3 regions of the Ureibacillus sp. 179-F W5.1 NHS genome follow, and region 2 is predicted to be linked to each of the others. Evidence: riboswitches for the same ligand, from Rfam matches in the RefSeq annotation. Region 2 holds a riboswitch; each other region holds the start of a gene.
What was found. A riboswitch is a leader RNA that binds a small molecule or an ion and turns the genes downstream of it on or off. The one in region 2 is predicted to bind lysine.
Positions count from the first base shown of each region.

Region 1: another riboswitch for lysine. It lies ahead of ACH0B5_RS02275 (transporter substrate-binding domain-containing protein); the one in region 2 lies ahead of ACH0B5_RS03320 (aspartate kinase).
Region 3: another riboswitch for lysine. It lies ahead of dapA (4-hydroxy-tetrahydrodipicolinate synthase); the one in region 2 lies ahead of ACH0B5_RS03320 (aspartate kinase).

Region 1 covers NZ_JBIQFG010000002.1:198,406-202,532, forward strand. The annotation lists gene ACH0B5_RS02265 (2-oxoglutarate dehydrogenase E1 component) at 1-260, shown strand, start outside; gene odhB (2-oxoglutarate dehydrogenase complex dihydrolipoyllysine-residue succinyltransferase) at 362-1,609, shown strand; lysine riboswitch at 1,783-1,969, shown strand; gene ACH0B5_RS02275 (transporter substrate-binding domain-containing protein) at 2,072-2,914, shown strand; gene ACH0B5_RS02280 (amino acid ABC transporter permease) at 3,057-3,779, shown strand; gene ACH0B5_RS02285 (amino acid ABC transporter ATP-binding protein) at 3,807-4,127, shown strand, end outside.
Region 2 covers NZ_JBIQFG010000004.1:38,794-42,920, reverse strand. The annotation lists gene ACH0B5_RS03330 (succinate dehydrogenase cytochrome b558 subunit) at 1-562, opposite strand, end outside; gene ACH0B5_RS03325 (YslB family protein) at 838-1,251, shown strand; gene ACH0B5_RS03320 (aspartate kinase) at 1,335-2,561, opposite strand; lysine riboswitch at 2,710-2,894, opposite strand; gene uvrC (excinuclease ABC subunit UvrC) at 2,927-4,127, opposite strand, start outside.
Region 3 covers NZ_JBIQFG010000009.1:4,136-8,262, forward strand. The annotation lists gene ACH0B5_RS06230 (hypothetical protein) at 1-77, opposite strand, end outside; gene ACH0B5_RS06235 (hypothetical protein) at 227-472, shown strand; gene dapA (4-hydroxy-tetrahydrodipicolinate synthase) at 845-1,729, opposite strand; lysine riboswitch at 1,848-2,027, opposite strand; gene ACH0B5_RS06245 (alpha/beta-type small acid-soluble spore protein) at 2,402-2,608, shown strand; gene ACH0B5_RS06250 (bifunctional 2',3'-cyclic-nucleotide 2'-phosphodiesterase/3'-nucleotidase) at 2,831-4,127, shown strand, end outside.

The DNA of each region.
Region 1 (4,127 bases), on a different contig from region 2:
AACAACTATATCCTTTCCCAACACAAAAAATATCTGAAATTATTGCGAAATATCCAAATGCAAAAGAAATCGTTTGGGTACAAGAAGAACCTAAAAACCAAGGTCCTTGGAAATATGCACTTGAATATTTGCTAGACCTTGCTGATGGTAAAAAAGTGAAATATGTTGGTCGTCCTGAAATGTCTTCAACTTCTGAAGGAGACATGGATTCTCATAAAATTGCACAAGCAAAAGTTATTGACGAAGCTCTTTCTAAATAAACTTTTGATGTTAATATTCAAATAGGCTATTACATGTTAGTAGATGCATGTGTGCCTTCTATTTCAAAGGTACACATGTTTATTCAAAGGAGGATATCAAAGTGGCTGAAATTAAAGTCCCTGAATTAGCAGAATCGATTACAGAAGGTACAATTGCCCAGTGGGTAAAAAAAGTTGGAGATCATGTTGAAAAAGGCGAATTTATCGTTGAATTAGAAACTGATAAAGTTAATGCTGAAATTATTTCTGAAGAAGCTGGCGTTTTAACTCAAATCCTAGCTGAAGAAGGCGATACAGTTCTTGTAGGTCAAGTAATCGCTGTTGTTGAAGCTGGAGAAGGCGCAGCGCCAGCACCAGCTGAAGAAGCTCCAAAAGCTGAAGCTACACCAGTAGCAGCTGCACCAACACCAGCACCAGCTGCAACTCCAGTAGTAGAAGAAACTTCAAACGAACGCGTTGTTGCTTCTCCAGCAGCACGTAAATTAGCACGTGAAAAAGGCATTGATTTAGCATCAATTTCACCAGTAGATCCACAAGGTCGCGTACGTGTACAAGACGTAGCTGCTCATGGTACAGCACCTGTAGCAGCACCAGCAGCACCAGTTGTATCTACAAATGGTCCGATTGTTTTCACACCAGCAGCTGAATCTGACCGTGTAACAATTGAAAAAATGAGCCGTCGTCGTCAAACGATTGCAAAACGTTTATTAGAAGTTAAACAATCAACTGCAATGTTAACAACATTCAATGAAATTGACATGACAAACATCATGGCTTTACGTAAACGCAAACAAGAAGAGTTCGTAAAAGCAAACGATATCAAACTTGGATTTATGTCATTTTTCACAAAAGCAGTTGTTGCGGCGCTTAAAAAATATCCATACGTTAATGCACAAATCGTTGGAGATGAAATCCATTTAAATAACTTCTTTGATATCGGTATTGCGGTTTCAACTGAAGAAGGTTTAGTTGTACCAGTAGTCCGTGATGCAAATAGCAAAAACTTTGCTGAAATCGAAAAAGATATCGCAGAATTAGCGAAAAAAGCTCGCGACAAAAAATTAGGCCTAAACGACATGGCTGGTGGATCATTTACAATTACAAACGGTGGTGTATTCGGTTCATTAATGTCTACTCCTATTATGAACGGTACTCAAGCTGGTATTTTAGGTATGCACTCTATCGTTAACCGTCCAGTGGCTGTTAACGGGGAAGTGGAAATCCGCCCAATGATGTATGTAGCTCTTTCTTATGACCACCGTATTATCGATGGTAAAGATTCTGTTGGATTCTTAAAAACAGTTAAAGAGTTAATTGAAAATCCTGAAGATTTACTTTTAAATTCTTAATTATAAGGAAGCCTCTAGCGAAATTATTTTGCTAGAGGTTTTTTATATTTCGACCTTTAAAATGGAATATATAACTATATGAATATTTTATTAATCAGAATAATCAATGTTGACACAAAGATGTTAATATAGTAACATATTAATAGTAATTTAATATTAAAACCTCACGTTACGAGTGGGGTAGAGGCGCGATATTTATTAGTTTTTCATGGAGCTTAGAGCAAAGCAATGATATGGAAAATAGGAAATGTCGCCGAAGTGTGTAAGTAGGCTCTCTACTTCATGCTGGGTCTGCAGTGAATAATTGCAGGACTGTCTCAGATGGAGTTTCCCAACCATCTGAGGGGTGCTATCTCAATCGGGAGCGTAAGAGGATTTGGGCTTTTCTATTCAAGCGACCTAAGTTCATCTTAGGTCGCTTTTTGCGTTATAAGCTCGAAAAAAGTAAAAGGAGAGAGAAAGATGTCGAAAAAAATTACATTATTAATGACGACTTTATTAGCAGTCATTTTACTTGCTGCATGTGGCAGTTCTGAGGAAGGTACTTCATCATCCTCTTCAAAGGAAGATAGCGATGTATTAAAAGTAGGTTTAGAAGCTGGTTATGCACCGTTTAACTGGACACAACAGGATGATTCAAACGGAGCAGTTAAAATTGAAGGTTCTGAAGAATATGCTGGTGGCTATGATGTAGAAATTGCAAAACGTGTTGCCGATGCATTAGGGAAAAAATTAGTGATTGTTAAAACAGAATGGGATGGGCTACTTCCAGCATTAGAATCAGGTGTAATTGATGCCATTATCGCAGGTATGAGTCCAACCGATGAACGTAAAAAAGTCATTGATTTTACAGAAAACTATTACACTAGTGAACTCGTTATCGTTACAAAAGCTGGTGGAAAATATGCCAATGCGAAAACATTAGCGGATTTTGCAGGTGCTAAAATCACTTCTCAGTTAAACACAACAAATTATGAAGTAATCGATCAAATTCCAGATGTACAAAAAGAAACAGCGATGGAAAGTTTCTCTCATATGCGAGTTGCATTGGAATCTGGAGTAATTGACGGCTATGTTGCTGAAAGACCAGAGGCAGTATCTTCGACTGCTGCAAATGAAAACTTTGTATATGTAGAGTTGGAAGATGGTTTTGAAACGAAAGAAGAGGATACAGCCGTTGCAATTGGTCTTAAAAAAGGCGATGAAAATTTAGAAGCAATTAATGAAACATTAAAATCCATTTCTGAAGAAGAACGCAAACAGCTAATGGATGAAGCAATTGCAAATCAACCTGCAGCAAAATAATTTTCACATAGTAGCACTGGTCGAATTATCCGGCCAGTGGCTCTATTTTTTCAAACAGAGAAATAGATAAGGCAAGATGATTTTACTATCGAAACTTCAATTATGATATGTTCGATTTTCTAAAATATTTAGGAGGATATTTATGAGTTTAGATATTATACTCTCAATTCTAGAAGAGAATTGGCCAAGTTATTTACGTGGCGCATATATGACGTTAGTCATTGCTATTATTAGTACAATTATTGGTGCTCTTATCGGATTGTTTATCGGTGTTATGCATACGATACCCCTTCGTAAGAAATCGATAAAATCTGTTATTTTAAAAGTATTCAATTTCATATTAACAGTTTATGTGGAAATTTTCCGTGGTACACCAATGATTGTACAAGCAATGGTTGTTTTCTATGGTTTAGCTGCTTACGGATTAGAATTGGATCGCTTTGTTGCTGCCCTTGTCGTTGTCGGATTAAATACAGGTGCTTACATGGCTGAATATGTTCGTGGTGGGATTGCATCAATTGATAAAGGTCAATATGAAGCAGCTGAATCGATTGGAATGAGTCATTTTCAAACGATGCTTCATGTTATTTTACCCCAAGTTTTCAGAAATATTTTACCTGCAACGGGTAACCAATTCATTATGAATATTAAAGACTCTGCGGTATTAAGTGTAATTAGTGTAACGGAACTATTTTTTACGACAAAATCGATTGCCGGTGCAAACTTCCGCTTTGCAGAATCTTACGTTATAACATGTGTCATCTATTTAATCATGACATTAACCGCTACATTTATATTACGTTATATCGAACGAAAAATGGATGGCAAAAATGCCTATAAAGTAGAACAAAAACAAACGATTTAAAATCTTATCGCGTAAGGAGTAAACAAGATGGAAAAAGTAATTGAAATCAAACATCTAAATAAATCATTTGGTAACAATGAAGTTTTACGCGATGTGAACTTTTCAGTTTCGAAAGGTGAAGTGGTCTGTTTAATCGGTTCATCAGGTTCTGGAAAATCCACGCTACTTCGTTGTATTAATTTATTAGAAACGCCAACGGCTGGCGATATTATATATAATGGTACGAATATTTTAAATGATCAACATGACATTAAACGCTACCGTACCCATTTAGGAATGGTATTCCAACAATTTAATCTTTTTGATAATCATAATGTTTTAAGCAATTGTATTATTGGACAACAAAAA
Region 2 (4,127 bases):
AGATCATCGTTACATAAGTTGCAACCTTTTGTGAACTTTTCGATTGTGTAATACCCCAGCTCACTAAGAATGACCAAATACCGTTTGCTAAGTGGAATGTAGCAGCTAAAATACCTAAAATGTAGAATGCTAACATAAACGGATTAGCAACGATTTCTTCCATCATATTAAAGTCAACATCTGCACCAAGAGCTTTTTGGATACGAGTTTGGAAGATGTGCCAAGCAATGAAAATAACAAGGAATACTCCCGAAATACGTTGCAACATGAACATCCAGTTACGGAATGTCCCGAAGCGCTGTATGTTTGAAGTGGCAGTAAAAGCAATAAACACACCATATAAACCGTGGAATAGAATTGGTATGTAGATTACTACCCACTCAACAATTAACAATAGCCAATGTGGAACCAATTCCATAATCCCTATTGAATTGTTGTAGTTTTCTTCTCCACCAGTAGCAGTGAAGTTCAGTGATAAGTGAAACACTAAGAACAGACCTACAGGAATAATACCTAATAGTGAATGTAAGCGTCTCCAGTAAAACTCATGATTTTTTGACAAGACTATTACCCCCCCTAGTACTTTTAAATACCCGAGCCAATTTCACTTCACGATTTTGTAAAGGTTCATAGATTGACTGTGTATTTCATAATGGTACAATATTATGACATGTCCATTGTACTCTCAAGAATTACGAGCGTCAAGGTTGCATACAATTTTTTATCTCATCATTTCATTAAAAAATATGCGCTATCTCGGTAGAATTTTCTCTTTTAAAGAATATTTTACTTTCTTATACTAAATAATGAAGAAATTAAGAAAGAGGTAATTTTAAAATGACTCACATCCACAACACTGTCCCAGCATTTGGCTACGAAATTATTCGAGATTATTTACTTCCTACCATTCTTGGAAAACATGAAAAGGATGTTCTTTACTGGGCAGGGAAAGATTTAGCCCGCAAATTTCCATGTACTGATATTCAGCTCATTATCTCCTTCTTCCAAGACGCAGGTTGGGGCGTTTTAACCCTTGATAAAGAGGAAAAGGATGGCTACATATTTCATCTAACAAATGACGCCGACTTATTAAAAATCGAAGAACGTTCCTTCCGACTAGAAGCAGGCTTCATCGCTCAACAAATTCAAGCATTACAAGGTTGTCTTACAGAATGTTTCGACGAAAAACGCGAGAAACAGCAACAAGTCGTCTTCACACTTAAATGGGATAAAAAAGAAAAAGTAGATTAATTCCTACATATTATAAAAGCCAATTCCAAAGACTACTCCCCTTCCATATCGACATGAAAGGGGATATCTATGGAATTGGCTTTTTAATTTACGTACTCTTCCACTAATTGAAACTCATCATGTAACACATTTGCTGCCCGGACCATTTCATCTTGCGGTACGACAACGGATACTTTAATCTCCGACGTACTGACCATTTTCACTATTATATTTTCTTTGCGTAATCGATCAAACATTTGGGCAGCGACACCTGGATTGGAAACCATTCCTGAACCAACAATTGAAACTTTTGCTAAGCCTACTTCAAAATCGGCAAAACTAAATCCTAATTGGGCTTTATTTTGTTCTAACACTTTAATAGCTTCAGCAAAATCTTCTTTTGCAATGGAGAAAGATACGGTTGGTTTCACTCCATCGATAACTGCTTGAACGATAATATCTACGTCGATGTTAAACTTTGATAGAGTCATAAAAATATTCGCTAGAGAGGAATTTTCATAGGAATCAAAACCTACTGTTAACCGAATAATGTCTGCTTCATATGCTACACCACGAACAACTCTATTTTTCTCCATTTTTACCTCTCCTTTTATCCATGTCCCCTCGACATCGTTTGTGCTAGATCGAACGACGATCGGCATTTCATATTTTTTCGCTAGTTCCACTGCCCTCGGATGAACAAAAGTAGATCCTAAATGGGCCAGTTCAAGCATTTCATCATAGGTCACTTCTTTTAGTTTCCGAGCTTCCTTTACAACCGAGGATTCGGCTGTGTAAATTCCATCCTGCTCAGTTAATATTTCAACATATTCCGCATCTAGAGCTGTACCAATGGCAATTGCTGTCGTTTCTGGACCGCCTTCCCCTAAAGTCCACAAATCTTTATATTGATCATAACCTTGAGAACCTGCCACAATAGCTATTTCCCCGTTATGTATCCGTTCAAGAAGAAAATCGTGGTGTATTTGTTCAATTAATATATTTCCATTGGACTTCACCACTTCAATTCCTGCCTGCCAACCAGAAAGGGAAACTGCCTTCCATCCTTTCTTTTCTAGTACAATCGCTAGTAAACTACTAGCAACTTGCGTGTTAATCGCTTTTAGCGCATGACTTTCTCTATCAGCAATTCTTTCGGTAAAAATCGACGAATAAGGAAGTAATTTTCCTTCTAGTAATTCAATAGAAGGAACAACTACTATAGTATTTTTCCCATCGCTTCGATGCTTTAAAATTCGTTCCGCTAGTTTATCAATTCTTTCCGGTGTTAAAAGGGAAGAACTGTCGACTTTCACTACAATTGTCTCCATTGGTACACACTCCTTTTACAACTTTCGAAAAAGTGTATTTTTCATCAATTCAGAAAACTTATACATCCATTATACCATTTCAAAATAAAAGCAGCTTCTCACTGAGTGTGAAAAGCTGCCTCAAAAATATACCGATCGGTAAAATCTTTTATGAGATAGCCCTCCAGAATCACTCTGACTGATTCTGACAGTCTTACACTTCTTAAATGCAAAACCAGCAAATAAATCTGAACAATGGATTTATCGCTTCGGCAAGTCTCCCTTTCACCACCTTTCCTAGAATTGTTCATCCTCCAGATGGTTACTATTGAACCTTGCACCTCTATCATGTTCGTATTCATATTTAAACTTACAATAGCACACCGTTATTCCTTTGACAATGTGTCTTTATGAAAGTGATTGTAGATAGCCATTGCTGTTGAACTTGGAATATGGGCTTCCATTAATTGCTCTACCGATGATTCTTTTATTTTCTTAATAGAACCGAAATGTTTCAGCAACTGTTGTTTCCTTTTCGGTCCAACCCCTTCAATGCCATCCAAGACGGATTGGATCGCATTTGTTTGATGTTGTTGACGTAAAAATGTAATTGCAAAACGATGGACTTCATCTTGAATACGTTGTAATAAATAAAATCCATCACTCGTTCTTTTCATTTCCACTGGGATTGGAGGTTCTCCGTACAATAATTGGGATGTATTATGTTTATCATCCTTTGCTAAACCTGCAATGGGAATGAATAATCCTAATTCATCTTCAATTACCTCCCGCGCCACTTCCATTTGCCCTTTCCCACCATCAATAATAATTAAATCTGGCAATGGTAAGTTTTCCTTTAACACCCTTGTATAGCGACGTCGAATTACTTCTTGCATAGCACCATAGTCATCGTGCTTAGCCGTTTCCCGCAATTTATATTTCCGATATTCCTTTTTTGCCGGTTTTCCATCGATGAACACGACCATTGCTGACACAGCATCCGCTCCGTGCATATGGCTATTATCGAAGGCTTCAATTCGAAGAGGTGGAGCTATGTTCATGGCATTACCTAATTCTAAACAAGCCCCAACAGTTCGTTCTTCTTGCCGTTCAATTAATTGGAATTTTTCTCGAATGGCAATTTGAGCATTTTTCGTAGCTAAATCGACCAATTCCTTTTTCGAGCCTCGCTTCGGCGTAACAACTTTCATTTGTAAATAGTTTTCTAATAACGATTTTTCCACATTCGTCGGAATGAAAATTTCCTTCGGTTTAATATGCTCAGGTATATCGTAAAACCGACCGATAAACGTTTGGAATTCCTCTTCTGGTTCCCGGTATATTGGAAAGATGGATACATCCCTTTCAATTAATTTCCCTTGGCGTACAAAAAAGACTTGAACACACATCCACCCTTTTTCAACTGCATAGCCAAAAATATCCCGGTTCGATAAATCACCCGAAACGATTTTTTGTTTTTGCATAACCGTTTCAATATGGGCAATTTGATCTCTATATTCCTTTGCCCGTTCAAATTCTAAATTTTCCGCTGCATCGAGCATTTTCTGTTGTAACTCTTTTTTCACA
Region 3 (4,127 bases), on a different contig from region 2:
ATGTTCGCTCTTAAAGTAGCTGAGTCTAAGTTGTTATTTAATGCAGCTTCTTCATTTAGTTTCTCTTCCTTTTTCATCCTGATTTCCTCCATTACTTTTAGCTGTCCTTTAGATTGCCCAATTTCATGTAGAAAATGTCATGTTATTCAAAATGGGTTTCTATTTAAGGTGCGTTTACATAGTATTAGCAAAAATATGGATACTATAATGCAAAGGAGTGATACGAATGGCTATATGTCCTTTATGTAATTCATTAAAAACGTTAGAAGTAAATTGCCCAAAATGTCATACGACATTAGAGGATTCAGGGAAAGTGTCTGATTATTTGGATCTTTATGGACACTATAATGATGAAGAAACGGTCAAAATGGGAGATGGTTATCCTAATACGGCAAAAGATCAAATTTGTCCCCATTTAATGGTTTGTAAGTCTTGTGGATATGATGAAGTACGGTTTATTAAAGAGGAATAATGAATGGTCATCGCACTGTTTATTTACAGTGCCTTTTTTTATTTTTTAATAAGTTCGCCGTATTTTACTCCCATTAGAATGAAGGGATTACTTCCATTAATAATAGGGAATGTACTATTTGTTTTTCTGTTGTTAAAAGTATATTTTCTTCAGATTGCTTTGCATGGGAATACACTGTGAAATATTTTGATATAAAATATAGGAAGAAATGGAGGAAAGTGTTATATTTGGTACATAATTCTAATAACAGACATGTCACTCAAACTTCTGTCAAAAAGTAAATAGATGGAGGGGAAGTTAAAACATATGTAATAGAAAAGAGATCGTCAATTGGAAGACGATCTCTTTGGAAACTTTGGAATAATCGATTATTTAAGAAATGACTTTATGTTGAGTATTTAAAACCTCTTTCAATGAATCGAGTTCTAATTTGTTTAGTGGCACCATTGGTAAACGTACACCACCAACCGGAATTCCGTTTAAATTTAAAGCTGCTTTTACTGAAGTCGGATTAGGAGTAGCAAAAAGTACTTTCATGATAGGTAACAATTTACGATGGTCCTTTGCTGCTTCACTTAAGTTCCCGATTAGGAATTTTTTAATCATCGCTTGCATCTCTTGACCAATAATATGAGACGCCACTGAAATGACACCAGCTCCTCCAATGGATAAGACAGGTAATGTTAAGCCATCATCCCCGCTATATAATGAAAAATTACTAGGTGTTTTTTCGATAATTTCAGCCATTGCATCTAAATTACCACTAGCTTCTTTAATCGCAACGATATTTGGTATTGCTGAAAGACGAACAATCGTTTCAACTGAAAGACTTACAATGCTGCGACCAGGTACATTGTATAGAATGATTGGTAAGGATGTTTCATCTGCAATTGCTTTGAAGTGTCGATACAATCCTTCTTGAGAAGGTTTGTTATAGTATGGAGCTACTAACATGATGCCATCCACACCAACGTTTTCAGCCTGTTTTGTTAATTCAATCGAGGCTTTTGTGTTGTAAGAACCTGTACCGGCAATAATCGGAACTCTCCCATCTACAACCTTCACAGTAAATTTAAATAATTCTACCTTTTCATCTTCTGATAAAGTTGGGGATTCTCCAGTCGTACCTGAAATGACTAAAGCATCTGTACCGTTGGCAAGCAAATAATTAATTAAGTTTTCGGTAGCCACCCAATCAATTTCTTCCCGTTCATTAAAGGGAGTCACCATAGCAGTTAAAATTTTTCCGAAATTCATACTTCTCCACATCCTTATATTTTATTAGAAAATAGAGGGAGAAGGGCGTTAAGTTAAGTAAACGCAAAAAAGCAACAACGAGGGATCGTTGTTGCGTAGAAATAAACTTCATTTCTTTGCGTAAGATAGCCCTCCATATAGAAACCTATATGACAGTCCTGCATTTGTTCAATAACAGAACCAGCTTCGAGATAATGAGGCTCTCAAAAGCTTCGGCAAATTCCCCTTTCCACAATTGTCATAGGATCTCATTATCCTCAAATTGCGTACTGATGGTCTTTGCTCCTCTATCCTTACTTCAAAAGGTAATTGAAATAAGTGAATATTTAATTATTAAAATCATACATGTTTAAACGTAAGATTGCAATACTTTAACTGTCATTTTTTTCATCTACCATATAAAGATTTTGAAAAGCTATTTCAACGTGGTTTTATTAATAAGCCTTGAAATTAAACATTTATTTAGTGAAATTTCCGTCATAAAACGAATAAAAAAGACATGTAATTGTTATTTGAATTTTATTATGACCTTTTGATTTTATTTACATGTAGATTTTTTTGACAAAATTAGTATGAAAGTATACGAGGGAAATTGATACTTTGGTGGAATGATTTATCACAGTATTAATTAGCGCACCTGGAACATTCTAATATCACAAGGAGGTGAAGAAAATGGCTTCTAATAGAAGTTCAAATAAACTACTGTTTCCTGGTGCACAAGCTGCAATGGATCAAATGAAATATGAAATCGCACAAGAATTTGGTGTGAACCTTGGACCTGAAGATGCTTCACGCGCGAATGGTTCAGTTGGTGGTGAAATTACAAAACGTCTTGTTCAAATGGCAGAGTCACAATTAAAAGGACGTTCTGGACAATAATTGAAAATTTAGAGTGACTGGGGGCTGATACAAAAAACTTCATTTTTTGTGTCAGCCTTTAAAAATGATACATATAATATTGCCCCATTTTTGAGACGATTATTGCTAGATAGCAAACAATATTATAAAACTGTTAAATATTAATAAATAAGTATATTTATATCTTACTTTTTGATATTATTTAATTGTTTGAAAAGTCTTATAAATGGGAGATGAGTTTTAATGTGGAAGAAAGTTTCCGCCTCTGCCTTAGCTTTATCGATAGCTGTTGTCGGTATGACAAATATTGAACAAGCAAGTGCTAAAAAAGTAGATGAGGTAACACGTGGCGAATATGTAAAAACAGTTATTGAAGCTATGGATGTAGAATTAGGTTCAGGCAAAACGGTTAACTTTAAAGATGTTCCTGATTCTTTAAAACCGTATATTGAAAAAGCAATTGAATTACAACTCATCGAAGGAAAGACGGATAAACGTTTTGCACCAGAGGGAAAAATGACCTTAGAGGAAGCCGTTGTCAGCCTTGTTCATATGCTAGATGATGACAAAACGTACTCAGAAGATACTTTAAAGAAATATAAAGATTATCATGCAATTAAAAAAGAAAATCGTGATGAATTTGCAAAAGCGGTTGAATATGGGTTTTTAAATAGTTTTGAAGGAAAAACGTTAAAACCGAAAAATGTCATTTCTGAATATCAATTATATCAACTATTAAACGCTTTTCTTGAAGAATATAAAACAACCGTTGATTTACGTATTTTAGGTACATCAGACATTCATACAAATTTAATGAATTATGACTACTACAAAGATACTGAATCGAACAGTTTAGGTCTTGTTAAAACAGCAACATTAATTAAAGAAGCGCGTAAAGAAAATAGCAACACATTATTATTTGATAATGGTGATACGATTCAAGGAACTCCATTAGGTTCTTATAAACAATCGGTTGATGTTTTAGAAGAAGGGGAAGAACATCCATCGATAACGGCAATGGAACTGTTAGATTATGATGCATCGACTCTTGGGAACCATGAATTTAATTATGGATTAGATTATTTAGATGAAGTTTATGATGATGCTGATTTCCCATTTGTTAATGCGAATGTACGTGATGCAAGTACAGGTGATTATATGTATACGCCATATGTCATTATTGAAAAAGAAGTTGTAGATGAAAAAGGCAAAGAGTCTACAGTCAAAGTTGGTGTAACAGGTATTGTTCCACCTCAAATTTTAAATTGGGACAAGTCTCACTTACTTGGACAAGTGACGGTAGATGACTCAGTACATGCAGTTGAAAATGTTGTTTCTGACATGGAAAAAGAAGGGGCAGATGTAATTGTCGTTCTTTCCCACTCTGGTATGGGTGATATGACACATACTGAAGGGGAAGAAGATGTCACTTATTTGTTATCTAAAGTAAAAGGTGTAGATGCAATCATTTCAGGTCATGCCCACCAAGTATTTCCTGGAGATGTGGATGCATCATTAACTGGTGTCAATGTGGAAGAAG